4 regions of the Brevibacterium sp. GP-SGM9 genome follow, and region 4 is predicted to be linked to each of the others. Evidence: riboswitches for the same ligand, from Rfam matches in the RefSeq annotation. Region 4 holds a riboswitch; each other region holds the start of a gene.
The links. Region 4 has a riboswitch for thiamine pyrophosphate ahead of thiO (glycine oxidase ThiO). Riboswitches for the same ligand answer to the same signal wherever they lie in the genome.

Region 1 (7,145 bases), 130 kb from region 4:
TCAGGCTATCGCCCCGGTGATCCAGGCGGAACCCTGCTCAGCCGAGGTACTCGGTTCCGGGGCGACCACCTCGGCGCCGGCCGTGGGTGATGAAGTAGACGACCATGGCCAGGACGACCAGTCCGGCGCAGAGCAGGAACATTCCGCTGCCTCCGGTCAGGGGCATGAGTGCGCCGAGGACGATCGGCCCGACCCCGGATCCCGCGTCGAGGAGGAGGAAGAACGACGAGGTGGCCACGGGCACCCGGGCCATGGTCACCGACTTCACGGTGATCGCCTGCATGCACGGCATGAGCGAACCGAAGCCGAGTCCGACGAAGACGCCGGCGAGGACGATCCCCGGGGTCGTCGGCCACAGCGCGAGGAGGAGATTGCCGATGACGTTGAAGACGAAGACCGGGTAGACGACGAAATTGTCCCCGAGGGTGTCCTGCAGTCGGCCGACGAAGAGCCTGGCGAAGAGGGAGGCCACGGCGAAGGCGACGAAGAACAGGGAGGCGGCCGCAGCGACCCCGTTGTCGGCGGCATAACTGGCGAGGAACACGAGCGCGGCGGCATAGGCGATGCCGGCGATGAGCATGATGAAGCCGATGCGCAGTCCGTCGCGGTCGACGAGCGTCGAGGGTTTGAGGTGCCATTTCGTGCGCCGCTGGTAGTCGCTGAGCTCCTGCTTGGGCAGGCTGATGATGATGCAGAGGACGAAGGCGATGAGCGACATGATCGCCGAGGCGACGAAGAGCATCGGATAGTCGTAATGACGGGGAATGACCACGCCGAGGTAGGGGCCCAGTGCCGTGGACAGGGTCGTGGCGGTGCCGAAGTAGCCGGTGCCCTCACCTCGCCGGGAGGCCGGGATGACGCTCTGGATCGCGGTCATGATCGCCGTGTTGCCCGCACCGAAGGCGATGCCGTGGACGATGCGGACGACGAGGAGCAGGACGAGGCTGTCGGCGGCGAGGTAGGCCAGCGAAGCGAGAATCGAGACCGCCATGGTGATGACGAGCAGCTTCCGACGGCCGATGAAGTCGAGGTACTTCCCGGTGAGCACACGGGCGGCGACCGCACCGACGACGAACGCCGAGGAGGCGAAGCCGCCTGCCGCCTCGCCGGCGGAGAAGCGTGCCACGGCGTAACCGGCCATGGACGTCATGAGCAGGTAGAACACCATCGACATGGCCAGATTCAGGCAGATTCCGACGATGAAATCCTTCGTCCACAGCTGTGCGCGTGACACCGACGATCAGACTCTCTCTCCGTTGACTCCGAGGAACCCACTCATGCTATCGGCTCCGCGGAGACGACGATTTCCTGTCCACGATCGATGTGACTCAGCTCGCGATAAGATGGGTTCCATGACTCAGAAGAGAACTCCCTCAGCCATCGACGCCGTCGCCGAAGACTACGTCGACCGCTCACTCGCCCTCTCCCCGTCCCTGGCCCTCTACCTCGGCCTCGACGGTGCGAAGGGCTTCGACGACTACTCCCCCGCCGGACTCGCCGCGATCAACGAGCTGACCGTCGACACCCTCGAAAAGCTCGCCGAGGCGGAGAAGACTGCCGAGCTCGACGACATCGATCGCGTCACCGTCGACGCGATGCGCGACCGCCTCGGCGTCGACCGCGACTACTTCGAGGCCGGAATCAAACATGCCAGCCTCAACGTCATCGCCTCACCGCTGCAGGACATCCGCGATGCCTTCGACCTCATGCCCACAGAGACCACGGAGCATTGGGAGTCCATCGACACGACGCTCGCCGCGGTTCCGAACTCGGTCTCCGGGTACCGGGAGTCGCTGAGCCTGGCCAAGGAACGCGGCCGGGTCTCCGCCCGGATCCAGGTCGAGAAGGTCATCGAACAGGCCCGTGCGCTGGCCGAAGCGGGCAGCAACTTCGACACCCTGATCGCCGGTGCCGCCGAGGTGCCCGCGTCTCTGCGCGACCAGCTGGGCGGCCACGCCGAAGCGGCCCGCGCCTCCTTCGCCGAACTCGCCGACTTCCTCGCAAGCGAGCTGCTCCCGGCCGCTCCGGAGAACGAAGCCTGCGGTCGTGAGGCCTATGCCCTGTATTCGCGGGACTTCCTCGGCGCCGAGGTGGATTTCGACGAGACCTATGCCTGGGGACTCGAGGAGCTCGCCCGCATCGATGCGCAGCAGCGCCAGGTGGCCGAGAAGATCGCTCCGGGCAAGGACCTGTTCGAGGTCATGGCCCTTCTCAATAAGGACCCGGAACGGACCCTGCACGGTTCGGAAGCGCTGCGGGACTGGATGCAGACGGTCGCCGACGAGGCGATCACCGAGCTCGGCAAGTCCCACTTCGACATCCCCGAACCGGTGCGCACGATCGAATGCATGATCGCCCCGTCGGCGACCGGCGGCATCTACTACACGGGCCCGACCGATGACTTCTCCCGTCCGGGCCGGATGTGGTGGTCGGTGCCCGAGGGCGTCACCGAGTTCGCCACCTGGCAGGAGAAGACGACGGTCTACCACGAGGGGGTGCCCGGCCATCACCTGCAGGTCGGTCAGGCCACCTATGTCTCCGACACCCTCAATCGTTGGCGGCGGCTGATGTGCTGGGTGTCCGGGCACGGCGAGGGCTGGGCGCTGTATGCGGAGAAGCTCATGGCCGATCTCGGATTCATGGACGAACCCGGCGACTACCTCGGCATGCTCGACTCGCAGCGGCTGCGGGCGGCCAGGGTCGTCCTCGACATCGGCTTCCACCTCGGCCTCGAGGCTCCGGCCAGCCTCGGCGGTGGGATCTGGAACCGGGAGAAGGCCTGGCAGTTCCTCACCGACAACGTCGCCATGGACCGTTCCTTCCTCGCCTTCGAACTCGACCGCTACCTCGGGTGGCCGGGCCAGGCCCCGAGCTACAAGATCGGTCAGCGCCTGTGGGAGCAGTTCCGCGATGAGGCGAAGGCCGAAGCCGGTGCCGACTTCGATCTCAAGGCCTTCCACACGAAGGCCCTCAACCTCGGCTCGGTCGGCCTCGACACGCTCGGTCGGGCGATCAGGCGCTGAGCCCGAGGAGCCTGGCAGTCACCGCCGAGCCCGGCAATTACCGAGGTGACCCCGGGGCCCGGCACAGTCGGTGCCGGGTCACTCGCCGAGGTGGTCGCGTAGCGTCGACCCGGTGTAGTCGCGCCGGAAGCGGCCACGGTCCTGGAGGATCGGGACGACGAGATCGACCAAGTCCTCGAGGCTGCCCGGCAGTGCCGGCGGCATGAGGTTGAAGCCGTCGGCCGCTCCCCGGTCGATCCACCGCAGAATCTCATCGGCGATGTGCTCCGGAGTGCCGATGAAGGTGGCGTGTCCCCCACCGGCGGCGAGGTAGCCGAGAAGTTCGCGCACCGTCGGCCGGGTGGTCTCGATGATCCGCAGCACCGTGGCGTAGCGTCCCTGCGGACCGGTGAACTCCTCGAGTGGGGGCAGTTCCGGGACGGGACCGTCGAGGTCCCAGTCGGAGGTGCCCTGCCCGGTGAAGTAGGCCAGCTGGCGCAACGAGTCCGCGACGGGCAGCAGGTCGTTGAGTTCGGCCTAGAGCTCCCTGGCCCCTGCCTCGCTCGGTGCCACATAGGTGACGAGCCCGGGCATGACCGTGACCGAGTCGGGGTCGCGTCCGGCGGTCGCGGCACGGGCGAGGACGTCCTGCCTGTATTCGAGTGCCTGTTCGAAGTCCCAGGCGACCGCGTAGACGCCGTCGGCGAACCGGGCCGCCAGGTCCCGGCCCGGCGCGGAGGCGCCGGCTTGGAAGATCACCGGTCGGCCCTGCGGGGTCGAGGGGATGTTGAGCGGGCCCGCCACAGAGAAGTGATCGCCTGAGTGGTCGATCGACTGCAGTCGATCGACTGCAGTCGAGATTCGTCGACATAGTCACCGTCGCGATCGGCGAGGATCGCCTCGGCCGGCCACGAGTCCCAGAGCCTGAGCATCACCGAGGTGAATTCCTCGGCCCGAGCGTAGCGCTGCGCATGCGCGGGCAGTCCGTCCATGCCGTGGTTGCGTGCCTCGGCGTCGGTCGTCGAGGTCACGATGTTGACCCCGGCCCGGCCACCGGAGATGTGGTCGAGGCCGGCGAGGATCCGCGCCGCGTGGAACGAATCCCAGAAGCTCGCCGAGATCGTGCTCACCAGTCCGATATGCGCCGTCGCTCGGGACAGTACGGTCAGGGTGGTCAGCGGTTCGAGAAGCCACCGCGGGCCGTTCGCCAGGCCCGGGACTCCGGCCGACTGTCCGTCGGCGAGGAAGAAGGCGTCGAACCGTCCGCGTTCGGCGATCCGAGCCAGTTCCTCCCAGTAGGTGATGTCGCCGAGGCGCTCGACCGTCGAATCCTCGGCCCGCCAGGCCGCCGAATGGTGTCCGCAGCCGTGGGCGAAAAGATTGAGATGGACCGGACGATGCGGCGTCGGGTCGTGGGGCGTCTGGTCGTGAGACATCCGTTCTTCACCAGTCCTCCGTCGACGACGAGATTCTGACCGGTGATCCCCCGCGACCAGGGTGAGGCGAAGATGAGTGCGGAGTCGGCGAATTCCTCCGGGGTGGTCACCCGCTGCAGCGGGGTACCGGCGGCGATTCCGTCGAAGACCTCTGCGGGTGTCGCGGCGCTGGCGTCCGTGGTGCGCAGCAGGCCGCCGCTGAGCATATTCACCCGCACCTGCCTGGGCCCGAGGTCGGCGGCGAAGGTTCTCGTCAGCGACAGCAGCGCCGCCTTCGCCGCAGTGTAGTCGTGGTAGGGCATGACCGGGTTCTGGAACAGGTTGGTGCCGATGTTGATGATCCGGCCCGATCCGGCCTGTGCGAATCCGGCCAATGCGGCCTGGGTGGTGTTCGTCGCCGCTCCGACGGCACCGTGGAACTGTGCCGTCAGCGCTTCGACGGTGATCTCCTCGGCGTGGGGTCGGGCATCGCCGTTGAAGGAGAAATCGATGAGTGCGTTGTTGACCACCGTGGTGATCGGAGCCGCGAAATGCGCAGCCGCCTCGGCGAACAGGGCGTCGACCTGTGACCGATCACGAACGTCGGCGCGGATCGCGACGGCCCGGTCGGGATGCTCGGCGGCGAGCCGGCGAGCGGAGTCTTCACTGGTGAGGTAGTTGATGACGACCTTGGCGCCCTCGCGGAGGAAAGCCCTGGTGAGGCTGAGTCCGAGCCCGCGGGCGCCCCCGGTGATGAGGACGATCTGCTCGTTGATCGGCGGGTTGCTCGTGGTCTGGTCGGTGGTCTCGCTCATGTGCGTTTCCTTATGCTCATGGCGAAGGAACGCCGTACGGGTCGACGGATGGACGATCACCGAGGGGTCACCTCGGTGACGGTGCGCAGTCGATCCTGCGGACAATCCCTTCGCCGGTACTAACCGGATCAGGTTCGACGGGTGTTCTCTCAGCCCTCGCTCGGGGCACCCCGTGTCACTGCCTGCGACCATAGCACGAGCCTGCACCACCGCGAACCGCAATCTCGCGGTCGAATCCTGCCTTCGAATCAGCCGCCTTCGATTCCCGTCCAAGCAGGACCGACAATGAGAGAATGACCAGGTGAAGAACAATGACACTCCACGCTCAGAGACAGTGCGGGTCACCGATGCCCTGCGCAATGAGATCATCGACGGAGTCAGGAATCCCGGAGACCGACTCGTCGAGAGGAACCTCGCGGCCGAACTCGGAGTCTCCCGCGTCCCGGTGCGCGAAGCGCTCAAACAGCTTGCCGCCGAGGGGCTGGTGACGAACAGACCCAACACCTGGTCGACTGTCCGCGACTTCTCCCCCAGCGACATCGCCGATCTCAACGAGGTGCGCACGGTCTTCGACACCCTGTCCTTCGAACTCGCCGCGCAGCGCCACACCCGCGACGGACTCGCGCGCTTGGAAGCGACGATGCAGAAGGGGCAGGAGCTGTCTCGGGCCGGGGATGCCGTCGGCGCTCATCGCTGTGCTGCCGAGTTCCATGCGATCGTCACTGAGCTCTCGGGCAATCAGCTCCTCGTCGAGATCGGCGAGCTGCTCGATTCCCGCATGCGCTGGCAGCTGAGTCAGCATGATGACCTCGATTTCGTCGCCACCGAGCACGCCGAACTCTACGAAGCCATCGCCCGCCGGGACCAGAGCAGGGCCCGCGAGCTGGCGATTCGGCACCTGGGCACCAGCCAGGAGCAGCACGACAAGCACAAGGAGCGTCTGGCCAATTCGCCTGGCGGCGACGATGCCGAGGAATCACCCGGTCCGAACTGAGTTCCGGGGCCGCGGCAAACTCAGAGCTCTTGCGCTGCGGGTACTTCAGTCCGCTTCGTGCGCGGAGACGGCTGCGTTCTCACCCAGAGGCCAGCCGCGCATCTGCTTCGGCCTGGCCGGCGCATAGGTGCGCACCTTCGAGGTCGACAGGCCGAGGCCGACAAGTGATTCGGCGAGTCTGACTGCGGCCGTGACTCCGTCGACGACCGGGACCTGGCACCGGTCGACGATCGAGTTCGCGAGCTCCGCCATTCCCCCGCAGCCGAGAACGATGACCTCTGCACGATCACGCTCGACCGCCTCGGCGGCCTGCTCCGTGATCGCGGCGACGGCACGTTCGGGCTCGTTCTCCAACTCGAGCACGGCCATCCCGGAGGCCCGCACCGAGGCGCAGTGGGTGTGCAGTCCGGCCAGGAGCAGCCGATCCTCGATCAGCGGCACGGTGCGATCGAGGGTGGTCACGACCGAGAAGCGACGGCCGAGGAACATCGCCAGGCCCGCTCCCGCCTCGGTGATGTCGATGACCGGAACGTCGAGGAGTTCCTGCAGGCCTTCCCTGCCGTGCTCGCCGTAGCCGGCTTGGATCACGGCATCGAAGTCGCCTTGGTGCTTGAGCACGGCGTCCATCACCCCGAGCGCGGCGAGATGGCTCTCGACGTTGCCCTCACAGGACTCGGCTCCGAACGTCGGGGTCACCCCGATGATCTCTGTGCCCGCCGAGGCGGCCGACCGGGCCGCTGCGGCGATGCCTTCGGTCATCGATTCGGTGGTGTTGACGTTGACGACGAGGATCTTCACTGAGGTCTCCTGGGGTGCGGGTCGATTGAGGTGCGGGTCGGTGTGCGGTCGGGGTACGGGGCGTTGTGTGGTCGGTGTGCGGGGCGGTGGTGTGCAGTCGGGGCGGCACGTCGCGCAGCGC
Region 2 (7,145 bases), 500 kb from region 4:
GTTCGTTCAGCGGCAGGCCGAAGATTGCGGCGCCGGGGGTGAACGGGTGGGTTTGGGCCTGCTCGCGAGCGTGCAGCGGTGCCGAACGGCGCACCGAGGCGGCTGCGACGGAGGCGTTGTCGATGACTCGGTTGATCACCATCTCGGTGACGTCTGCGTCGACCGGAGTCGGGTCGGAAGCAACCTCTGCGATCTTCCAGGCGAGCTGGTCTTCGCGAGCCAGGTTCTCTGAGCTCTTATGCGTGCGGACTTCATGATTGATCATGGATTTCCCCTTCAAACGTCCTTGACCGTGTGGGTCGAGTGTCGTGCTCACCACTGTAGGCTACGTCACTGCGCTGTCACGGATCGGCCGGAATTTTATCTCGACATCAAGATACTTTACCCGAAGCCTCCCCTCGATCACCACCGGGGGGGGAAGAGCGGGCCAAGCCCCGGCACTCGGCAGGGCCCGCCGGGTTCCGGCTGAAGTCTTCTGCCGCGGCCCACGATGTGGGACGATGGCACAATGACGCGCACCGCCTTAGACTACGACGACAATTGGTTCGACGACGCCGAATTCTCACAGCTGCGACGACGCATGCCCATCCCCTACGTCAACGCGATTCCCGTGCGGGTCGGAGAGTCGGGCAAGGTCGAGCGCATCGGACTGCTTCTGCGCAGTCTTGACGACGGCACCCTGGGCCGTGAGGTCGTCGGTGGACGGATCCGCTTCCACGAGTCGATCCGCGCGGCGCTGATGAGGCACGCGGAGAACGATTTGGGGCCGATGGCCCTGCCCGTCATTCCGCCGGCGATCGCCCCGTTCCACATCGCCGAGTACTTCCCGACAGAGGGCTCCTCCCTTCTCTACGATCCGAGGCAGCACGCGATCTCGATGTGCTTCATCCTCGAGGTCCGCGGCGAGTGCACCCCGCGCGCCGATGCGCTCAGCCTCGATTGGCTGACTCCGGAGGAGACGCAGCGAGAGGACATCGTCTCCGAGCTCTGCCACGGCCAAGAGCACGTCCTGCGAGTCGCCCTCGCGCATCTGGGCTTCCCGATCTGAAGGGTCGAGCTCGCCGGAGCAACCTGAGCCGGAAATTTTTCTACAAGACGTAGAAGTCCTTTGATAGACTGGCCCTGATGCCGACGGAGTTGGTTTTCGGGGCCGTCGTCGGTCTCAGGGTTGGTCAGGCCCCGATGGAGAGGTCCATCATGACTGCCGCACCCCGTCCCACCGATTCTCGCCCCACAGATGCCCGTGCCACCGATTCCCGTGCATCCGAGGCGTCGCTGGAGCATTCACTGGGAGTCCTCGTCGGCTTCGACGGTTCCGAGCTGTCGGCCCTGGCCGTTCGCCACGGCGCTGCGGAATCGACCCGACGCAATGTCCCTCTGACCGTCGTCACGTCGTATACGGAACCGGTCCCCGTCTATGCGAACATGGCCTCCATGCCGCCCGAGAATGAGGCCGAGGTCGCCGAGCGGGCAGCGGAGAGGACCCTCGCCGAGGCGGTCGAACTGCTCCGCGATCACGAGGGCCCGAAGAGCTTCCGCACCGCGCCCGGCGATGCCGCCGGTGTCCTCATCTCCCTCAGCACCAGTGCCGATGTCGCCGTCGTCGGCGCCCGCGGCCGCGGCGGTTTCATGGGTCGGATACTCGGCTCGGTCTCCACCGCCCTGCCCGCCCATGCGCACTGCCCGACGATCGTCGTGCCCCGGCACTCAGGCTCCGGAGAGCACTCGCCGGCTGCAGGGCAGGAGTCCGGTCCCGTCGCTATGGCCGTGGACGGCTCGGAGGCCGGCCGGGTCGCGATGTTCACCGCGGCCCAGGAGGCCTCGCTTCGGCGCACCGGGCTCGAGATCATCTGCATTCTTCCCGCGGGCGAGGAATGGCTGTACTGGTACCCCGACCTCGAACTCAGCTCCGAGGTCACCGGGCGTCGCCAGAAGCAGCTTGAGACTGCCCTGGGCACGGAGGCCGAGGGGCTGCAGGCTCAGTTCCCCGAGCTGCCGATCACCACCTCGGTGCCGGTGGGCGATCCGAAGTCGACGATCGTCGAGACCACCGGCCGTGCCCAACTCACGGTGCTGGGCACACGCGGTCGCGGAGCCGTGAAGTCGGCGCTGCTTGGCTCCGTCTCCCGCGGAGTCCTCAATCATGCCGCAGGCCCGGTGATGATCGTTCCCAGCTGAGCTGGTGTCGATCCCAACTGAGCGGGTGTCGCTCGCTTTGCGAGCGGAGGGCTCAGTGACTGCAAGCGCGACGGCGACGTCTGGCGAGGAGCACCAGTCCGGCACCGAGGAGAACGGCGGCGGCGCCGATGGCGACCGGCAGTCCCATCTCACCGCCGGTCCGGGGCAGGTCGCCGCCGACCGGGTCTGTGCTACCGGCACCGGCGTCGTGGGAGTCCGAGTCGGACTCCGCTCCGGCAGCGTCGGATTCCGCCTCCGCGCCCGGGTCACCTTCTCCCCCGTCGGAGCCTGCTTCTTCGCCCGCGCCGGCCTCAGCGCTTTCATCTGCCGTTGCTTCGGTGCCGCCTGAGTCAGCTTCGGTGCCGTCGGCGCCCGCATCCGCTCGGGCGCCAGCGTCGGAATCCGCTTCAGAACCAGTATCGGTGTCCGCTTCGGCAGCATTCGCCTCGGAACCCGCGTCCGTGCCCCCTTCAGCGCCTTCGGATCCGGCGTCTGCCTCCGCTCCTGCACCGTCCGCCTCGGCACCATCGGCGTCCGCCTCGGCGTTCGCACCGGGATCAGGGTCCTCGTCGCCGGCTCGAGTGAGCTCGACGTCGTCGATCTGCTCGGAGGCGGCCTGAGCCGAGACCTGTCCGTCGGCTCCTGACGGCACCTCGTAGGTCGTCGCCCGCAGTGCATCGTCGGAGACCCGCATCCTAGTGAACGCGGGAACGTCGTTGTGGACGCTCTTGGCCTCCCAGTCGAGACCGGGCACGTAGTCGTAGAACTTCGACCCCGAGGACGAAGTCAGCGTTAGATAGAGGGTCTGCCCTTCGTCCTTCTCCTGCTCGCGGCCGTCATCGGATCCTTCGACCGGCTGCCCCTCGGAATCCATGAGGAAGGTCCGGTTATAGATGTGATCGTGCCCCGAGACGACCAGGTCGATGTCATTGCGAGCGGCGACCGGCGGAATCGCCTTGCGCAGCTTCTTCACATCGAGATCATCGTTGTGCGTCGCAGTCGAATAGATCGAGTGGTGGAATCCGAGGACCTTCCACCGGGCCTCGTCACCGTGCTCAGCCACAACCTCGTCGATGAACTCGGCATGCTCATCCGTGTCGAGATTGTTCGAGTTGATGTTGATGAACAACACGCCGGAGTCGATGAACCAGTAGTCGCCGCCGGAGGTGATCAGTCCGTCTCCCCCGTGATCCTGGCTGACGTTCGGTCGGTTGAAGTGCTGCTCGTATGACTTCGAGCCGACATCGTGGTTGCCGATCGTCGTCGCCTGGGGCACGGTCCGGGTCGCCTCCGGAGCGAGATACTGTGCGTACTCGTCCTGATCGCCCGCCGAGTTCACCTGATCACCGAGCGAATAGAAGAAGCGCGGCGCCTCGGCCGTGGTCAGACCCGAACTCAGCGTCCGAGCCCAACCGGTCGCATCATCGGGCTCACCGCTGCCGGAGCCGACCTGCGGATCACCGAAGACCAGGAACTCGCTGTCCCCGCCCGGCGTGCCGGTGGTGAAGGTCTCCACCGACGTGAACCCATCTTCTTCGCTGCCAACCTGGTAGGCGTACTCGGTGCCCGCTTCCAGACCGGTCATGCTCGCATGGTTGTAATGTCGCTTGAGATCGGACGAGCGACCGGAATCGGAGGTCTCAGCGCTGTCGGCGTCTTCGGGCAGCTCTTCGCCCTCGAGCTCGGAGACCTTCACCCACCGAACCTCTCCCCCATCCGAGCTCTCGCTCATCCACGACAGATTGCGGGAGAACTCATCCGCACCGACCTGCAGAACAGGATCGGTGATCGTCGAGTCCTCGACCACCTCGGCGTGAGCCGGAACGAGAGCGGCGACGAACGCGGTGAGAAGTGCGAGAACCGACGCGGAGCTGAGGGACCTGATGAGAAGCTGAGTTTTCACCAGACCATTCCTACCGAGCAGTAGTAACAGAAGAGTCTGCGGCATACGTCCCTGCCTGAAACGGCAGGTGAACGCTCCATGATGAGAACGGCTCGGCCGAACCCAGACCCTGTTGTACAGTGGTGGCTACGACAGGGGAGCGCCGCGAGGGGCGCTGAGAGTGCAGATGAAGCTGCAGACCCTCGAACCTGATGCGGTTAGCACCGCCGAAGGAAGTCGAGACTCTTCTACCCCTCCTTGATCTGAGGAGGCACAATGCCGAAAACGACCGCACCGGAACCCGCTGCGAAGACCGCACCCGCACACACCCAGGCACCGAAGACGAAGAAGTGGCGGGTCGTCGACTACGTCACCACAGCCGTCCTCGGCATCGCCGTCGGACTGATCTTCTGGGTGCTGGCCCTGAGCTGGAAGGTCCTCGAACTCGGCTTCCAGGCCTTCCCACCCTCGATCGGACTGATCGCCGGACTCTGGGTCCTCGCCGGACCCCTGGCCGGAGCCATCATCCGCAAACCCGGTGCCGCCCTGCTCTGCGAACTCATCGCCGCCGTCGTCGAAGCCGTCCTCGGTTCGCACTTCGGGGCCACCGTGCTGCTGTCCGGGCTGATCCAGGGCCTCGGCGCCGAAATCATCTTCGCGGCCTTCGGCTACCGCCGGTTCTCACTGTGGATCACCACACTCTCCGGCCTCATGGCCGGGGCCTTCATGTCCGTGAGCGAGAACATCATGTACAACGCCGAATGGCAGCCGAGCTTCCAGATCGCCTACGCCGTGTGCGCGATCGTCTCCGGTGCCGTGATCTCCGGCATCGGCGCCTGGTACGCCTACCGGGCGATCGCCCGCACCGGGGCGCTGAGCTCCTTCGCCTCCGGCCGCATCCGCTGATGTCCCTGCCGATCACGGCGCACGGCTACTCGTGGACCCATGCCGACCGCGAACGAGCCGCCGTCGGCCCCCTCGATCTCGACATCGCCGCCGGTGAGAAGATCCTCCTGCTCGGCCCGTCCGGGGCAGGCAAGACCACGCTTCTGCATGCGATCGCCGGCGTCCTGCCGGCTGAGTCGGGAGAGTCGACCGGTGAGCTGCTCGTCGGAGACGCCGCACCGGATCCTCGCCGAGGCGGCACCGGGCTGGTCCTCCAGGACCCCGATTCGCAGGTGATCTTCTCCCGGGTCGGCGACGATGTCGCCTTCGGAATGGAGAACCTGAGCCTGCCCGCCGCGACCATCGAGTCGCGCATCCCGAGCTCACTGGCGGCAATGGGCCTCGAACTGCCGGCGAATCACCCGACCGCGGCACTCTCCGGCGGCCAGAAGCAGCGTCTGGCCCTGGCCGGGATCCACGCCATGTCTCCCGAGGTCATCGTCCTCGATGAACCCACCGCGAACATCGACCCGGACTCCGCGGAAGCGGTCCGGGACGCGATTCTCGCCACCCAGGCGGCCACCTCGGCGACGATGCTCATCGTCGAACACCGGGTGAGCCTGTGGCTCGACCACGTCGACACCGTCGTCGTGATCGGACGCCGTGGATTGCTCGCCCAGGGCCCGCCGAGGCGGATCTTCGACGATCCGGCGCTGTCCGAGGTCCTGCATGAGTGCGGGATCTGGGTACCCGGGCGCCACGAGAACAGAAGCCCGGTCGAACCTGCAGATCACACCGAAAGCGAGGTGCTGCTGCGCACGAGGGACCTGAGTGTGGGGCGAGCGCGGGCGAAGGTCCCGGCCGCTGTCGGGCTCGACCTCGCGATCCGGGCGGGTGAGGTCGTGGGCATCCTCGGCCCTAATGGCGCGGGCAAGTCCACGACGGCACTGACCCTGGCCGGGCTGATCCCGGAATTCTCCGGTGAGGTCCTCGCCGAGGCGGGGCTGCGGACCGGGACGAAGCACGCCCGACCGTTCCGTTGGCCTTCGGCCCAGCTGGCGCCGCGGATCGGGATGGTCTTTCAGGAGCCCGAGCATCAGTTCCTCTCCCGCAGCGTCGCCGAGGAGTTGGCTCTGGGGCCCAAGCTCGCCGGCTGGTCGGCGACCGAGATCGATGTCCGGGTCTCCGAGCTGCTCGATGTGCTCGGTCTCGACGGTCTTGCCGAGGCGCATCCGCAGGGACTCTCCGGCGGCGAGAAGCGGCGGCTGTCGGTGGCGGCGATGATGGCTCCCCGCCCGCGGGTCCTCATCGTCGACGAACCGACCTTCGGCCAGGACGCACTGACCTGGGCGGGACTGGTCGAACTGTTCCTCGACGTGCTCGCCCACGGCACCGCGGTGATCGCGGTCAGCCACGACCACGCCTTCCTCGATGCGATCGGTGCCAGACGAGTCGAGCTTCCGGCCTCCGGGTCCGGTGTTCGGGTCGAGGCGAAACGGGGTGCTCGTGTCGACTGAGACTCGATTGCAGGCAGAACGCTCCGAGGTCGAAGACCCCAGCCAGCTCATTCCTGTGGTGCGCCGGACCGCCCTGGTCCGATGCAATCCGCTGACGAAGATCGCCGTGGCACTCATCCTCATGGTCGGGGCGCTGCTGAGCATCGACCTCGTGTCGGCGGGCGTGGTCCTCGGGTTCACCCTGCTCGGCCTGCCGGCGACCGGGCTCGACCTCTTCGCCGCGCTCAAGCGCCTGTGGTTCCTGCCGCTCGGTGCGCTGCTGGCGGCCTGGGGCACGGCAATCCTCGCGGAGAAGACCGGAGCCGTCGTCATCGATCTCGGCCTGCTGCTCATCACCACAGGCTCTCTCGATGCGGCGGCGGCGATCTTCGTCCGTGCCCTGGCCTTGGCGATTCCGCTCATCGTGCTCGCTTCGACGATCGATCCGCGCGACCTCTCCGATGCCCTCATCCAACATCTGCGACTGCCCGAGGTGGTCGTCGTCTCGGTGCTCGCGGCCTCCCGGCTGCTCGGATTGCTCGTGAGCGAATGGCAGACCCTGTCAATGGCCAGACGCGCGAGAGGTGTGGCCGGAGGATCGATCCTCCGCCGCACGGGGAGTCTATTCGGCGGAGTCTTCGTCTTGCTTGTGGTCTCGATCCGCCGCGGCACCACTCTGGCCATGGCGATGGAGGGCAGAGCGT
Region 3 (7,145 bases), 840 kb from region 4:
TCAGGTGAGATTCCGGTACCGGGCACGGTGTTCGAGGGGCTGAAGGCCGCCTGCTCGATCTGTGCGAAGTGGTTCGACGGGTTCTCGTTGAGGGTGAACCTGCCGATCTCCACGAGCGGGTAGTCCTTCTTCGACCAGGTCTTCGTCAGGTCGAAGGGATTGAACCGGTAGGTCTTCGCCTCTTCGTAGGGCATGATCTGGACGTTGACGGTCCAGGACGGGTAGTCGCCGCGTTCGATCGCGTCGAACAGATCGCGGCGGTGCATGTCCGCGTCCTCCCCGGCCATCTTCCCGGCTTCCTCGTTGCTCATGTTCTCCACGCCCTGATCGGTGTGGAAGTGGTACTGGACCCAGAACTTCTCACCCTCGGCATTGACCCACATGTAGGTGTGCGAGGAGTAGCCGTTCATGTTCCGCCAGGTCTTCGGCAGACCGCGCGGTCCCATGAGGTAGGAGACCTGATGGGCCGACTCGGGCGAGAGCGACCAGAAGTCCCACTGCATGTTGTTGCTGCGCAGGCCCGAATCGGGGGTGCGCTTCTGCGAGTGGATGAAGTCGGGGAACTTCATCGGATCGCGGACGAAGAAGATGGGCGTGTTGTTGCCCACCATGTCGAAGTTGCCTTCTTCGGTGTAGAACTTCAGCGCGAATCCGCGCACGTCACGCCAGGAGTCCGGTGAGCCGAGTTCGCCGGCGACGGTGGAGAAACGGGCGAGCATCGGGGTCTTCTTGCCCTGCTGCAGGAAATCCGCCTTCGTGTAAGCGGAGAGGTCTGCGGTGATCTCGAGTTCGCCGAATGCTCCCGAACCCTTCGCGTGCGGGCTGCGCTCGGGCACCCGCTCCCGGTCGAAGCGGGCGAGCTTCTCGACGAGGGCGACATCGTGGAGGAGAAGCGGACCGTCGTTTCCGACGCTCAGCGAATGGGCGTCGGATTCCCTCCGGGCACCGGTTTCGGTCGTCGAGGGCTTCTTGCTGTCGTGTCCTGGGTATTCATGATCGGTGTGTAACGTCATTGCATCTCCTTCAACCACTTGGGCGCAGGATGGCGGCTCAAGACCACGGCGTCTCGTCACACGCTGAAAATCACTCATCCTCGTGTGATGAGACGGAGGGCCGTACGCCACTCACCTGATATCGATTTCCCGGCATCGACGACCATCTTGGGGACGGCCGTCGGAGCTGATTTTCACGCTAGCCAGGTTCTCCACCCAGTACAACCAAGGCCACCCTGCCCTCATTCCCGAATCCGGAGTCGATCAGCTCACCCCTGCGCCGAGGCTGAGCCGCCCGCGCTTCCGCCGCCGGAGCCGCTGCCGGAGCCTCCCGAGCCGCTGCCGGAACCGCTGCCCGACCCCGAGGATCCGGAGCTGCCGGACCCGGAGCTCGAGGACGACCCACCGGCCGAGGACGATCCCGAGGAGCTCGAGCTTCCGCTCGAGGAGTCGGTGCCGCCGCTGGACGAGTCGGTACTGCCCTGGCTGGATCCCTCCGATGTGGTCGATCCGCTGGTGTCCGCATTCGACCTCGAGCTTGCGTCGGTGCCCTGTTCGGCCTGTTCGCCGGTGCTCGTCGACCCTGAGGTGTCCTCACCCGCCGAGGTGGACTCTCCCTCGCTCGACGTCGAGTTCTCGCTACCGCCCTGATTCGCGTTCTCTCCCGAGCCGGATCCTGAACCGGACGATCCCGAATCTGCGGAGCTGCCGCCGTCCTCGCTTGTCCCGGTCTCGTCGCCGCTGCTCGAGTTCCCAGACACAGAGCGGGAGATCTCCGATGTGCCCGGAGAGATGTCGGCGTCGGTGAAGGATTCGGCCATGACGACTGCGCCGAGGCCGATGCCGAAGGCGGCAACGCCGATCGTCAGCGGGTAGAGCACCCGCTTGCGCCGCAGCTTCTGCCACCAGGACTGCGTCTCATCGTCGTCGTCGACCGCCGTTGCCGGCTCGGAGTCCTGGGGCTCGGTTCCGGCGGCAGCGGCTGCGGGGAATTCCGCCGAGGCGGTCCCTCCCCCGGGCTCGTCCGCCGGTCGGCCGCCCGCCGCGTTCAGGGGTCGGGCGTCGACGAGGGTCGCATCGTCGACGCCCGTTCTCCGGTTCACGGCTCCGGCTTGGGCCTTGACCGCCGGGGCGAGCTTCTGCCCGACTTCCTTGATCTTCTCTTTGCCCTTGTCGAGGCTGCGACTGTAGAGGGTCACGGCCAGACCGGTGACGATGCTCGCAACACCGGCACCGACGACGGTGCCGGCCACGCCGAGCTGTCCGCCGATCACCGAGGAGGTGGCCGCGGCACCGGCACCGGCGAGCAGCTGCGTGGCCGAGATCCGGCCTTCGCTCTTCTTCTCGTCCTTGCCGTCGGACTCCTGCGGCTGGGCCTCGGCCGTCTGGACCGCGTCGCCCGCATGAGCGGATGGTGGTGTCGGGGAGGTGCGCGACAGCGCGGCGGTTCGGGACACGTCGTCCCGGCGAATCGGATTCGGGGGCATCACCGGGGTCGTCACATGCTGGGTCGGGGTCGTCGAGTCGGCCCCGGACTGTCCGGTGTGCTGGGTGGCGGCGAGTTCCTCGGTGATGAGCGGAAGCGTCTGAGAGTGCTGCGCTGCATTCTCAGCGTCCGTGGTTCCCTGCTCGTCTCCCCGTTTGTTCGGTGTGTTTGATTCGCCCTGATTCGATGCCAATGTTCCTCCAAAAGCCCGTGCTTCGAACCAGTATGCGACGGCAATGTTCGGACACCCTGACCCGCCCTCGTCGAGGCTGAGAGTCCGCTGATGGCCGCGACCGCCAATGGCGTCTCTGACCAGTAAGGACGTCGGTTCGTGTGACGCAGAGGACAGTCGACTCGCACCATTTCCTCAGGCTCGGATCACGGGTACGAGGTCGCCGCGGGAGCCCGCCGTGCGCGGCAGCTCTGCGAGTCGGTATCGCCTCAGTGCAGGATGACCGCGCCGAGCCCCGCTGGCAACACCTCGGCGGCCTCGAGTTCGAGCAGCTGGAAGCGAGAGTATCCGGGGACCTCGTCGAGGGTCACGGCGAAGCGGTGCCGTCCGACCGCAGCATCACTGTCGATATCGCTGTCGATTGAGAGCCGCATCGCGGCCGCTGCACCGCCGCTCGCCACAGCATCAGCGTCGGCATCGGCATCGGCATCGGCATCGGCATCGGCGACCATGAGGTTGACCGCATGGCATGGGCGGGACAGTTCGAGGAGAGTGACCTCCTGCTCGCCGTGGAAGCGGAGGACCTGCCGCGGTTCCACCCGGTGCACACGTCCATCGATCTCGAGGACCACCTCGGCGGTGGGAAGGAACGATCGCGCCATCCCCGGCAGGGAGGAGAACCGGCCTGGCATTTCAAGTGCTGCGATGCTCAGCCGCCAGCGCCGCAGTCCGGGGGTCAGCGCCACGGAGTCGGCGAGCGAGACCAGCTCGGTCGTCTCTCCGGCGCCGTTGGCCCAGGGGACGGGTGAGAGTTCGTGAAACGAAGTGAGCACGCGCATGGGTTCACTGTAGCCGCGAGATCAGCGCTCCTGCGGTCGGAGAAGATCCCGGAAGAGGAAGAGGACTTGCCATAGGAGCTGAGAGGACTAGCCTTGAGTGGTGCTTTCGGTCGGGGCGACTCGGACGATCGCACGAGCGATCTTCACAATCGCGAGGGGCATGCCGGGTTCGACCGCGCATGATTCTCGGTTCCCTGAACGACTGTTCTCGTGTGCCTCTCACGACATCAGCAGGGAGGGAAGCACATGTTCGGTCCAGACAATGTCCGGCGCCGGTGGCGTCCGGAAGAGATCACCGTGACCAAGCCCGATGTGACCAAGCGGGCGATCGGCGCCGCGGCCATCGGCAACATCACCGAATGGTACGATTTCGGCGTCTACGGCTATCTGGCGGTCGTCATCGAGGGCATCTTCCTGCCGAAGGATTCGGGCCCCATCGGCCATATCATCGTCGCCGGTCTCTTCGCCGTCGCCTTCCTCGTCCGCCCCCTCGGAGGTCTCTTCTTCGGTCCCCTGGCCGACAAGATCGGCCGCAACAAGGTCCTCGCGATCACGATGATCATGATGGCCGCGGGCACATTCCTCATCGGTGTCATCCCCGACTACGCGACCGTGGGTCTGTGGGCGCCGTTCCTGCTGCTCGCCTGCCGACTGCTGCAGGGCTTCTCGACCGGCGGCGAGTACAGCAATGCGATGACCTTCATCGCTGAATACGCTCCGGACCGGCGGCGCGGGTTCCTCGGCAGCCTGCTCGAAGTCGGCACGTTCACCGGCTATGTCCTCGGCGCTCTGTTCGCCACGATCATCCAGGCCGCGTCCACCCCGGAATTCCTCGAATCCTGGGGATGGAGGATTCCGTTCTTCGTCGCCCTGCCGCTCGGCTTCATCGGCGTCTACCTGCGCACGAAGCTCGCCGACACTCCCGCCTACAAGGAGATGGAGAGGCTGTCGGAGCAGGAGGAGCAGAAGAATCATGCCAAGGGCGAGTTCAAGAAGATCTTCGCCCTGTGGCCGAACCTGCTCGCCTGCTGCGGACTGGTCCTGGCCTGGAACGTCACGAACTACATGCTCACCTCGTTCATGCCGCTCTATTTCCCGATGGTCGAGGACATCCAGGGCAGCGGCGGGGTCTCCGAACTGACCTCGCAGATCCTGCAGATCCTCGTCATGGCCGCCTGCCTGGGTCTCATTCCGATCATCGGACGGGTCTCGGACAAGGTCGGACGCAAGGCCGTGGTGAGAACAGGTTCGATTGCGCTCATCGTGCTCTCGTTCCCCTCCCTGTGGCTCATCCGCGGTCACAATGACGTCGTCGTCTTCCTCGGGCTGCTAGTGATGGGTCTGAGCCTCATCTGCTTCAGCGCGACGATGCCCTCGACTCTGCCGTCGCTGTTCCCGACGATGGTTCGCGCCGGTGCCCTGGCGATCGCGTTCAATGTCTCGATCTCGCTGTTCGGCGGCACCACTTCGTTCGTCATGACGACGCTGATCAATGCGACCGGGTTCCTCATGTGGCCGGCGGTCTACCTGGTGGCGGCCGGAGTCGTCGGACTTATCGCCATCCACTTCGTGCCGGAGAGCAATCGTCGTCCCCTGTGGGGTTCGACCCCGTCGGCAGCGTCGAAGGAGGAGGCGAAGGACCTCGCCGAGGAGCTCAACAGCGAGGCCGAGCACGCCTGAGGTCCGGGCGCGAGCATCTGGGTCGTCGGCACCGGCCCTCCGGGCGAGCTAGGCCCCCGACGGCTCAGTTCATCAGTTCTGGCACAGGCAGAACGGGTGTCCGGCTGGGTCGAGGAAGACGCGGAAGGTCTCCCCCGGCTGGTCGGCCGCCTTTCCTGCCCCGAGTTCAGTCACAGCCGCCTCGGCGACGTCGAGGTCATCGACCATGACGTCGATGTGCATCTGCTGCGGGTGCGCCTGACTGGGCCAGCTGGGGGCGTGATAGTCCTCGACCTGCTGGAAGCAGATCGGCGGCCAGGAGTCGGATGTGATCTCTGCCCAGGTTCCGTCCTCATCGACGTTGACAGTCCAGTCGAGGAGTTCGCCGTAGAACTTGGCGAGTTCGCCTGCATCAGGAGCGTCGAGAACGACCACGGGCTGCTTTGCGATAGCCATGATGCGAGTCTACGCCGCGGCACTGACGCAGAGAAGAGACCCTGAGCGAAGGCGCTGGTGTTAGGCTCGAATCACCCCAGGGGAGCGCCGAGAAGCGGCGCTGAGAGTGCGAAGAGCAGACCCTTTGAACCTGATCCGGTGAGCACCGGCGGAGGAAGTGAGGACACGGCAATGACCACTATTGAGCTGAACGAAGGCGGACCCGTGACCGCCCTGAGAGCCCGGTCCGCAGAGGCGTGGGACGCCGCTGTCGGACACAGGTTCGTCACCGAATTGTTCGCGCGGACCGTCGATGACGCCGTGATGAGCACGTACCTGATCCAGGACTATCAGTTCTTCGAATCGTTCCTGTCCATGCTCGGCGCCTGCGTCGCCCACGCCGACGAGTTGACGCCGAAGCTGCGGTTCGCCAAGCAGCTCGGAATCCTCGTGGCCGATGAGGATTCGTACTTCGTCCGCGCCTTCGCCGAGGTGGGAGTCGGCGAATCCGCCTACGCTGATCCCGAGCTGACCGTCCCGACCGCAGGGTTCAGCGACTTGATGGACGAGGTCGTCGACTCGGCTTCGTACCCGGATCTGCTTGTCGTCCTCGTCATCGCCGAGTGGCTCTACCTCGACTGGGGTGAGCGTTCGGATCCGCTGCCGGAACGAGACGTCCACGCCGGGTGGATCGAACTGCACCGCGGGACGGACTTCCGCGCCTGGGTGCAGTTCCTCGTCGATGAGCTCGACCGCGTGTTTCCCACCGGTGATGACTCGGAGTCCGTGGCGGCGCAAGACAGACTGGCACGGATCTGGCAACGGGCGGTCGATCTGGAGTTGGCGTTCTTCGATGAGGCGTACGCGGTCAACGACGTTTCGTGACCCCGGCGCACTCGGTCCATATTCTGTTTCCCTCGCATGGATAAGACCACCCGGACTAAGATTGTTGAACAGATCAGAGGTGCGGGTGTACTCAGTCACCCGACACTGCCGCTGGAGGATGCGAGGTATCACCGATGAGCACACAGCTGCTTCCCGTCGCGGACGGTCCCGCGGTCTACATCATCCATGACAATCCCGAATGGATCGCCCCGTTTGCGCAGGCACTCGAGCGTCTCGGCGTCGACTATGTCGAATGGCTTCTGCCTGAGGCTCAGATCGACCTCACGGCGGAGCCGCCTCAGGGTCTGTTCTGGTCCCGGCTCTCGGCGTCAGCTCATACCCGCACGGATTCCCATGTCAAGGAGTACGGACGTGCCGTGCTCGCGTGGCTCGAGGCGGCGGGGCGCACGGTGATCAATGCGTCGCATGTCTACGAGCTCGAGGTCAGCAAGGTCCGCCAGCACCAGGAGTTGGTCGCGCACGGATTCGACGCACCTCGCACCTCGGCGGTCTTCGGCGGCACCGGACTCGCCGCGGCGGCACAGGACTTCACTCCCCCATTCATCACGAAGCACAATCAGGGCGGCAAAGGCCTCGGTGTGCGTCGCTTCGACTCTCATGCCGAGCTCGATGCCGCGGCAGGCGATTTCGCTCCCGGCGGGTCCAGTGAGCCGATC
Region 4 (7,145 bases):
GACCGCGGCCACCCCGGCGTCTTCGAGCCGTTTGGCCAGGGCCGGATCGTCGTTCGTATAGGCGAAGACGGTGAACCCGTCGAGGACGAGTTCCTCGGCGGCGCGGAAGAGTTCGATCGGGTCGGGCAGCAGCGTGTCCTCATCGGCGATGACCTCGAGCTTCACCCAGTTCGTCTCGAGTGCCTCCCGCGCCAGCTGGGCGGTCAGTATCGCGTCCCTGGCCGTATAGCAGCCGGCGGTATTCGGCAGGACGCGGATGCCCAGGTCCTGCAGGAGTGCGAACACCGAATCGCGGGACTCGGCATCGAAGCGCCGCATCGCCACGGTCGTCAGCTCGGTGCCCGAAGCCTGCAGCGCCTCGGCGAGGATGCTCAGGGAACCGGCTCCGCCCGTGCCCATCACGAGGCGGGAGTTCATAGCCGCTCCATCGATGGTCCAGCTCATCTCAGCCTCCCTGCACAGCGGTGACGACGTCGACGGTGTGGCCTTCGTCCAGAGCGAACTCGGCCCATCGGCCGCGCCGGAGGACCTCTCCGTCGACGGCCACGGCGATGCCCAGACGTGTGCCGTCGCTCGGGGTGCCGTCGGGGCGAAGATCCCTGCCGACGATGCCGGCGACGAGCTCGAGCGCCGAGGTGGGGCCGGCGAGTTCGTGTTCCTCGCCGTTGAGTGTGATGGTCGTTGTCATGAGCGGCTCCTTGCCGTGGTCGCGTGCGGGGCAGTGAAGTTGAGGTCGGTGTCCGGGGGACGGATGTGGGCCGGAGTGGTGAACCGCTCCGGAGACACCGCATCGAGAGCCCCGGCCGGCAGCCACTCACAGTCCTCGTCGCAGGTGACTCCGCTGTCGGAGGCGAGTTCGGTGGCGAGTTCGGCGGTGAGTCTGCCGCCGAAGGGGGCGAGCAGGATGCCGTGGCGGAAATAGCCGGTCGAGATCACGCACCCCGGGTCGATGCGGCCGATGATCGGCACATCGTCGGGCGAACCGGGTCGGGCTCGGGTGGTGATGTCGGTGATCTCGGCGTCGAGGATGCCGGGGACGAGTCGTTCGCCGTCCTGGAGCAGCCGGTGGACTCCGCCGGCGTTGAGCCCGCCGCGTCCGTCCTCCCGGGAGGTGGCTCCGAGCACAAGCTCCCCGTCGGGTCGCGGCACAACATAGATGGGACGAGCATTGACCAGACCGCGGACGGTGCGGGTGAGCAGAGGCGGCGAACTCTCCGGTAAGCGCAGACGGATAACCTCGCCCCACACCTCACGCAGCGGCAGGCTCGGGGCCCCGATGATCTCATTGCAGCCAGCCCCGGCGGCGATGACGACCTGGTCGGCTTCGAGCCTGCCTCCGTCACCGAGGTCGACTCCGCAGGTGCGCTGCCCCGACCGGACCAGACCGGTCACTCGCTGGGTGACGAGATGATCGGAGACGGCCGAGAGAAGTGCCGCAGACAGCCGGCGAGGATCGATCGCATGGTCGCCGGGGATCCTCACCGCCCCGCACACGCCCGGCCCCAGCGAGGGTTCGAGCTCGCGGGCCGTCGACCCGCTGAGCAGCGTGGTCTCGAAGCCGTTCGCCTGCTGTAAGGCGGTGAGTTCGCGCAGCGAAGCGAGATCCGCCCGGTCTCCGGCGCAGACGAGGGTCTCGGCGTACGAATGCCCCAGATCGTGACCGGTCGCGCTCGCCACCGCTGCGGCGAACTCCGGGTAGAGCTCGGCGGAGGCGCGCATGAGCGGATACAGGGGAGACTGACCCCAGGCCACCTCGGCGGCGGGGGCGAGCATCCCAGCGGCGGCATGCGTGGCACCCGAGATGGGGGCAGGATCGACGATGGTGACGGCGGCACCGGAACGGCGCAGGAACCAGGCCGTCGACAGGCCGATGATCCCGGCCCCGACCACAATGGCGTGCATGGGCTTCTCCCTCCGGCGGCATGATCCGCATCAGGTCTGACGGTCGGCACGAAGCCCTCTCAGCCTCTTTATGAGGCTCCCGCGAACTCCTCTACTCTAGGATCATGGCCGCCGATAAGACAATGCGCACCGCAGTCCGAGACGCTCCGAGTCCGTCCGAGACCAGGACCAGAGGCTTCCGCGAAGACCGGCTCGAGGAGGCGAGGCTCTACGTCTGCACCGATGCCCGCAGTCAACGAGGCGACTTGGCCGAATTCCTCGACGCCGCCTATGCCGGAGGAGCCGATATCATCCAGCTCCGAGACAAGGGCCTCGAAGCCCGCGCGGAGATCGACGCGCTCATGGTGCTCAGAGAAGCAGCACACCGGCACGGAAAGCTGTTCTCCGTCAACGACCGTGCAGACGTCGCACTCCTCGTTGGCGCCGACGTCTTCCACGTCGGACAGGGAGATCTCACAAGTACGCAGGCACGGGACGTGCTGGGACCCGATGTGATCCTGGGGCGATCGACTCATTCCCTCGAGCAGGCGAAGGCCGCCGAGGCGGACCCCGACGTGGACTACCTGTGTCTGGGTCCCGTGTGGGAGACCCCCACCAAACCCGGCCGCGCAGCCATCGGGCTCGAGCCGCTGCGTGGCCTCGGTTCGGCGGTGAGCAAGCCCTGGTTCGCGATCGGCGGGATCTCTTACGGTGAGCGCCTCGCCGAGGTGACTGCGGCAGGAGCCGGTCGCATCGTCGTCGTCCGTGCGGTCACGGAGGCAGATGATCCCCGGGCGGCCGCAGGCGCGCTCAGGACCGCAGTGACGACGAATTCTGATGACAGCAGCGAGGTTCGCTGAGATGGGAGCACAGGACATGAAGATCCTCATCGCCGGCGCCGGAGCCACCGGCGGCGCGTTCGGAACCCGGCTGCTCGAAGCCGGACGTGACGTCACCTTCCTCGTCCGTCCGGCACGGGCGGAGAAGCTGCGCGCGAACGGCCTGCGCTTCATCGCCCCGGGGGAGGATCAGACGAACGACGTTGCCGTGCTCATTGCCTCCGAACTCGCCGAGGCGGCCGGGCCCGAACATGGCGACACCGCATTCGACCTGGTGATCGTCGCCGTCAAGGCCAACGGTCTCGAATCGATCATCGACGACATCCGCCCGGCGGTGGGCCCCGGAACGCAGATCATTCCCTTCCTCAACGGCATGGCACAGATCGACCGGCTGACGCAGGAGTTCCCCGGGCAGGTCCTCGGCGGACTCGTCAAGATCGTCGGCACCATCAAAGACGATGCGATCGTCCAGATGACGGATCTGGCGGTGATGACCATCGGCGATCTCGACGGAGCCGAGGTTCCGGCCGACATCAGTAAGACACTCGACGTCCCCGGCTTCAAGCTGCAGATCATCGGCACCATCGTCGACGGACTGTGGGAGAAATGGGTCTTCATCGCCGCCGCCGGTGTCGTCACCTGCCTGTTCCGAGCCCCGGTGGGAGCGATCATGGAAGCAGGCGGCCGGGACCATGTGGTCGCCATCGTCGACGAACTCGAGGCCATCGCCGCGGCCGCCGGTCATCCGGTGTCGAAGAGCTCGCGGGAGATGACACTGTCGATGCTCACCGCTGCAGGATCGGAATTCACCTCATCGCTCTACCGGGATGTGACAGCGGGTCTGCCGAGCGAGACGGAGCACATCCTCGGCGATCTGGCCCGAGCGGCGAGCGAACTCGGTGTGGCCACGCCCCTGCTCGACCTCACACTTGTGCAGCTGCGAGCGGGTGAGTCCCTCCGAGTGCGGTGACCTCGTCCTGACCGCGGCGCAGCATCGCCAGATAGGCCTCCGTCGGTACAGTGTGTTCGACGTCCGCGGCGCCGTGCGGGGCCGTGAACGTGATCAGCGGCACCTCGTCCCGGCGGCCGAGGACGAGCAGCGTCTCATAGCGTCCCGGTCCGACGGCATGAGAGGCACCGGAGGGCAGTTCGAAGGCGAGCCGCTCTACGGAATTCTCCGCAGACGGGGCGCGGTGCATCTCCTGTTCGGCGACATCCGCGAACTGTTCGGCGGTGATGAGATAGGCCTTGGCCGGCGTGGGACCGGGCACGGCGTGGTCGTAGGATGCCATGCCGCCGCCCCAGACACTGGAGTTCCCGGCGAAGTAGATCGAGCCGTGCAGTTCGATGCCGGACTCCGCCCGCGGCTGACTGTGGTCCCGCGCCCCGGGATAGGTGACGAACGCTCCCTCGGGACGACCGCCCTCGAGATAGCAGGCGAGCCTGTTCCGGGCCATGTTCGATCCGTAGCTGACGTACCAGACGAGTGATTCAGACATCTCCGTCTATCGTGCCATGTCGGCCTGAACTGTCGTCGAGCGGGTCGGTTCTCGGTGTGTCCGACCGGTGCCGTGCGGAGAGGATCGGTGCTCGGCGATCCGCCGGACCACCTCGGCGATGACGGTCACCACGAGGGCGATCCCGACTCCCAGCGCCACACCGAGCAGGGGACGGTCCTCGAAGACCAGCCCGCCCAGCAGGCCGATGGATGTGGAATAGCTTGCCCAGGCGAGCGCACCGAGGGAATCGAAGATCAGGAACCGTCCCACCGGAAACGCGAGCACCCCGGAGGCGATCGTCGCCGCCGTGCGCCCGCCGGGCACGAATCGGCCCGCGATGAGCGCGGCACCGCCTCGGCGGGAGAAGATCTCCTCGGAACGGGAGAGGACCCGGCCCAGGCGCGGATGGCGGCGCCACCGTTGGACCACTCCGCCCCCGCTGCGACCGACGAGGTGGGCGGCGAAGTCCCCGGCTACCGCACCGACGACGGCCGCGGTGAGCAGACCGAGAGGATGCGGCTGCCCGGTGGAGGCATAGGCGGCCGCCGTGATGAGCACCGTCTCGGACGGGACCACGGGCAGCAGCGAATCGAGTCCGGCGCAGACGAGGATGAGCAGGTACACCCATGGGGAGGTCACGGTGTCGGTGAGCATCTGCAGGGCGAGGTCCATACTCATCTACGGTAGTGACCCGCAGAGACGGCGGATACGAGGCACAGCGCAGGGCTGAGGTCGGTGGACCCGAGCACGGCCTGAGGTTCACCCGGGGCGTGCGCGCAGGCATGCCGGCGTCGGTATGCGGGAAACCGGAAGTTCGGACTGCGGTCGAACCCATGGGCGCGGGCAGACCCGCGTTGCTACGATCGACCCATGCCCTGGCCGATGTCGCTGACCGCTCGGATTCCCCGCGAGTCCCGCATGTTCGCGACCCGTTGGGCGGCAGCAGTGTGGGGCGTGCTCTGGGGCGGACTGCTGTTCCTGCCCCTCATCCTCGTCTCCTGCCTCCCGCCGAGCTCCCGGTGGGCGCACAGAGTCAGCGGCTGGGAGCGCGCACGCCAGTTCCGCGGCTTCGGGATCAGCCTGGGCCCGGATCCGGGACGACGCGTGTTCTTCTTCCTCAACGGCCTCATCGCCATCCTCATCCTCATCCCGGTCCTCAATCTGGCCAGCGGCTTCCTCTTCGTCACCCTCGGCTCGCTGATCCAGGGACTCTTCATCGGCGGCAGCATCACCATCGGCTTCGACGCCTGGACGATCACCCAGCCGACGCTGTTCGTCGGCGTCCTCTACGGGGCGGCGAACCTGCTGGGTGTGATCGCGCTCGCCGAGGCCGCGAGCTGGCTGCACGGGAAGGTCGACGGAATGGTCACCGAGGTGACCCGGCCGCATGCTCATCACACCCGCATCACCGAACTGCTCAAGACCCGACAGGGCGTGGTCGTGGCCATCGACGAGGAACGGCGCCGGATCGAACGCGACCTCCACGACGGGGTGCAGCAGAACGTCGTGTCCCTGTCGGTGCTCATCGCCCGGGCACAGCGTGCGCAGGATCCTGCCAAGGTCGCCCACCTCCTCGACGATGCGCTGGTCCAGTCCCAGGACCTCATCGATGAGATGCGGGAGGTCGCCTGGAGGGTCTACCCGACGGCACTGGACGAACACGGTCTGGGCACCGTGCTCAACCGGGTGGCAGATCACTGCCCGATCCCGGTGACGATCCTTACGGTCCCCGACCGACGGGTGCCCCAGGCCATCGAGTCCGCCGCCTACTTCGTCGTCCGGGAGGCAGTGACGAACGTCGTCAAGCACGCCGAGGCCGCATCCATCACGATCAGCGTCACCGCCGGGGAGCAGGCCCTCATCGCCGAGGTGGTCGATGACGGCCGTGGGGGAGCGGACCCGCACGGAAGCGGGCTGCAGGGACTCTCCCGCCGGGTGGGAGCCCTCGACGGCAGACTGAGCATCGACAGCGACGAGAAGACCGGAACCACTGTGAGAGCGGAGATCCCCTATGCCTGAGACCATTGCAACCCCGCACGCCTCGGAGACCGCCGAGGCGATGCGGGTCGTCCTCGCCGACGATGCTGTGCTGCTGCGTGAAGGAGTGCGCAGCCTCCTCGAAGACGAGGGCATCTCCGTCGTCGCCTCGGTCGATGACGGAGAGCAGCTGCTCGAAGCCGTGGCCGCACTGCGCCCGAACCTCGCCATCGTCGATGTCAGGATGCCGCCGACCCACACCACGGAGGGGCTCGAAGCGGCACTGACGATCAAACGCACCTACCCGGACATCGGGGTGCTCGTGCTCAGCCAGTACGTGCTGCGCGAATGCGCCACCGAGCTGCTGGGCACCGAAACCGTGGGAGTCGGGTACCTGCTGAAGAACCGGGTGACCGATATCGACCGGTTCCTCGAATCGGTTCAGCGGATCGCGGCGGGCGGCACCGTCATCGATCCCGATGTCGTCCGCCAGCTGCTCAACACCTCGGAGAAGCAGAATTCCCTGTCCGCGCTCACACCCCGGGAGAACGAAGTCCTCGAGGCCATGGCCGAAGGCCTGTCGAACCGCGGCATCGCCGAGCGGCTCTACGTCTCGATCAGCTCCGTCGAGAAGGCGATCAGTGCGATCTTCGACAAGCTCGGACTCCATGCGGGAGAGACGACGAGCCGTCGAGTGGCAGCGGTGCTGGCCTTCCTCGACCAGTCCTGAGGCCGCGCACCCCAGCCAAGGACACCTGAATGTGGTAAGAATGGCCGGGTCCCGGTTGGGACACCAGTTCTCCGACAGGCAAGGGACACGATGAACGCAACAGCCACCTCGGCGGGGGAGACCCGCCAACTCAGGCGGGGGCTGAAGTCCCGGCACCTGCAGATGATCGCCATCGGCGGAGCGATCGGCACCGGACTCTTCCTCGGCTCCGGCGGGACG

Region 1: it holds a riboswitch for thiamine pyrophosphate, as region 4 does, so the genes downstream of both, ACH82I_RS04225 (3-oxoacyl-ACP reductase) here and thiO (glycine oxidase ThiO) in region 4, are expected to answer to the same signal.
Region 2: it holds a riboswitch for thiamine pyrophosphate, as region 4 does, so the genes downstream of both, ACH82I_RS05945 (ECF transporter S component) here and thiO (glycine oxidase ThiO) in region 4, are expected to answer to the same signal.
Region 3: it holds a riboswitch for thiamine pyrophosphate, as region 4 does, so the genes downstream of both, ACH82I_RS07535 (TenA family protein) here and thiO (glycine oxidase ThiO) in region 4, are expected to answer to the same signal.

Annotation. Positions count from the first base shown of each region.
Region 1 covers NZ_CP178563.1:924,887-932,031, forward strand. The annotation lists gene ACH82I_RS04200 (MFS transporter) at 38-1,234, opposite strand; gene ACH82I_RS04205 (DUF885 domain-containing protein) at 1,353-3,023, shown strand; gene ACH82I_RS04210 (hypothetical protein) at 3,102-3,503, opposite strand; gene ACH82I_RS04215 (LLM class flavin-dependent oxidoreductase) at 3,540-3,761, opposite strand; gene ACH82I_RS04220 (LLM class flavin-dependent oxidoreductase) at 3,758-4,438, opposite strand; partial or broken gene ACH82I_RS04225 (3-oxoacyl-ACP reductase) at 4,441-5,232, opposite strand; TPP riboswitch at 5,320-5,415, opposite strand; gene ACH82I_RS04230 (GntR family transcriptional regulator) at 5,534-6,226, shown strand; gene ACH82I_RS04235 (aspartate/glutamate racemase family protein) at 6,272-7,024, opposite strand.
Region 2 covers NZ_CP178563.1:1,290,603-1,297,747, forward strand. The annotation lists gene ACH82I_RS05925 (MmgE/PrpD family protein) at 1-265, opposite strand, end outside; gene ACH82I_RS05930 (DUF4916 domain-containing protein) at 509-1,048, shown strand; gene ACH82I_RS05935 (universal stress protein) at 1,198-2,178, shown strand; gene ACH82I_RS05940 (metallophosphoesterase) at 2,231-4,081, opposite strand; TPP riboswitch at 4,205-4,313, shown strand; gene ACH82I_RS05945 (ECF transporter S component) at 4,337-4,966, shown strand; gene ACH82I_RS05950 (ABC transporter ATP-binding protein) at 4,966-6,462, shown strand; gene ACH82I_RS05955 (energy-coupling factor transporter transmembrane component T) at 6,470-7,145, shown strand, end outside.
Region 3 covers NZ_CP178563.1:1,633,779-1,640,923, forward strand. The annotation lists gene ACH82I_RS07510 (catalase) at 1-1,013, opposite strand, end outside; gene ACH82I_RS07515 (hypothetical protein) at 1,262-2,671, opposite strand; gene ACH82I_RS07520 (HutD family protein) at 2,920-3,489, opposite strand; gene ACH82I_RS07525 (MFS transporter) at 3,736-5,169, shown strand; gene ACH82I_RS07530 (VOC family protein) at 5,242-5,604, opposite strand; TPP riboswitch at 5,673-5,779, shown strand; gene ACH82I_RS07535 (TenA family protein) at 5,776-6,468, shown strand; gene ACH82I_RS07540 (ATP-grasp domain-containing protein) at 6,603-7,145, shown strand, end outside.
Region 4 covers NZ_CP178563.1:790,957-798,101, reverse strand. The annotation lists gene ACH82I_RS03595 (thiazole synthase) at 1-444, opposite strand, end outside; gene thiS (sulfur carrier protein ThiS) at 446-688, opposite strand; gene thiO (glycine oxidase ThiO) at 685-1,902, opposite strand; TPP riboswitch at 1,893-1,995, opposite strand; gene thiE (thiamine phosphate synthase) at 2,007-2,741, shown strand; gene ACH82I_RS03575 (ketopantoate reductase family protein) at 2,743-3,690, shown strand; gene ACH82I_RS03570 (histone deacetylase) at 3,644-4,219, opposite strand; gene ACH82I_RS03565 (DedA family protein) at 4,226-4,897, opposite strand; gene ACH82I_RS03560 (histidine kinase) at 5,090-6,238, shown strand; gene ACH82I_RS03555 (response regulator) at 6,279-6,926, shown strand; gene ACH82I_RS03550 (amino acid permease) at 7,017-7,145, shown strand, end outside.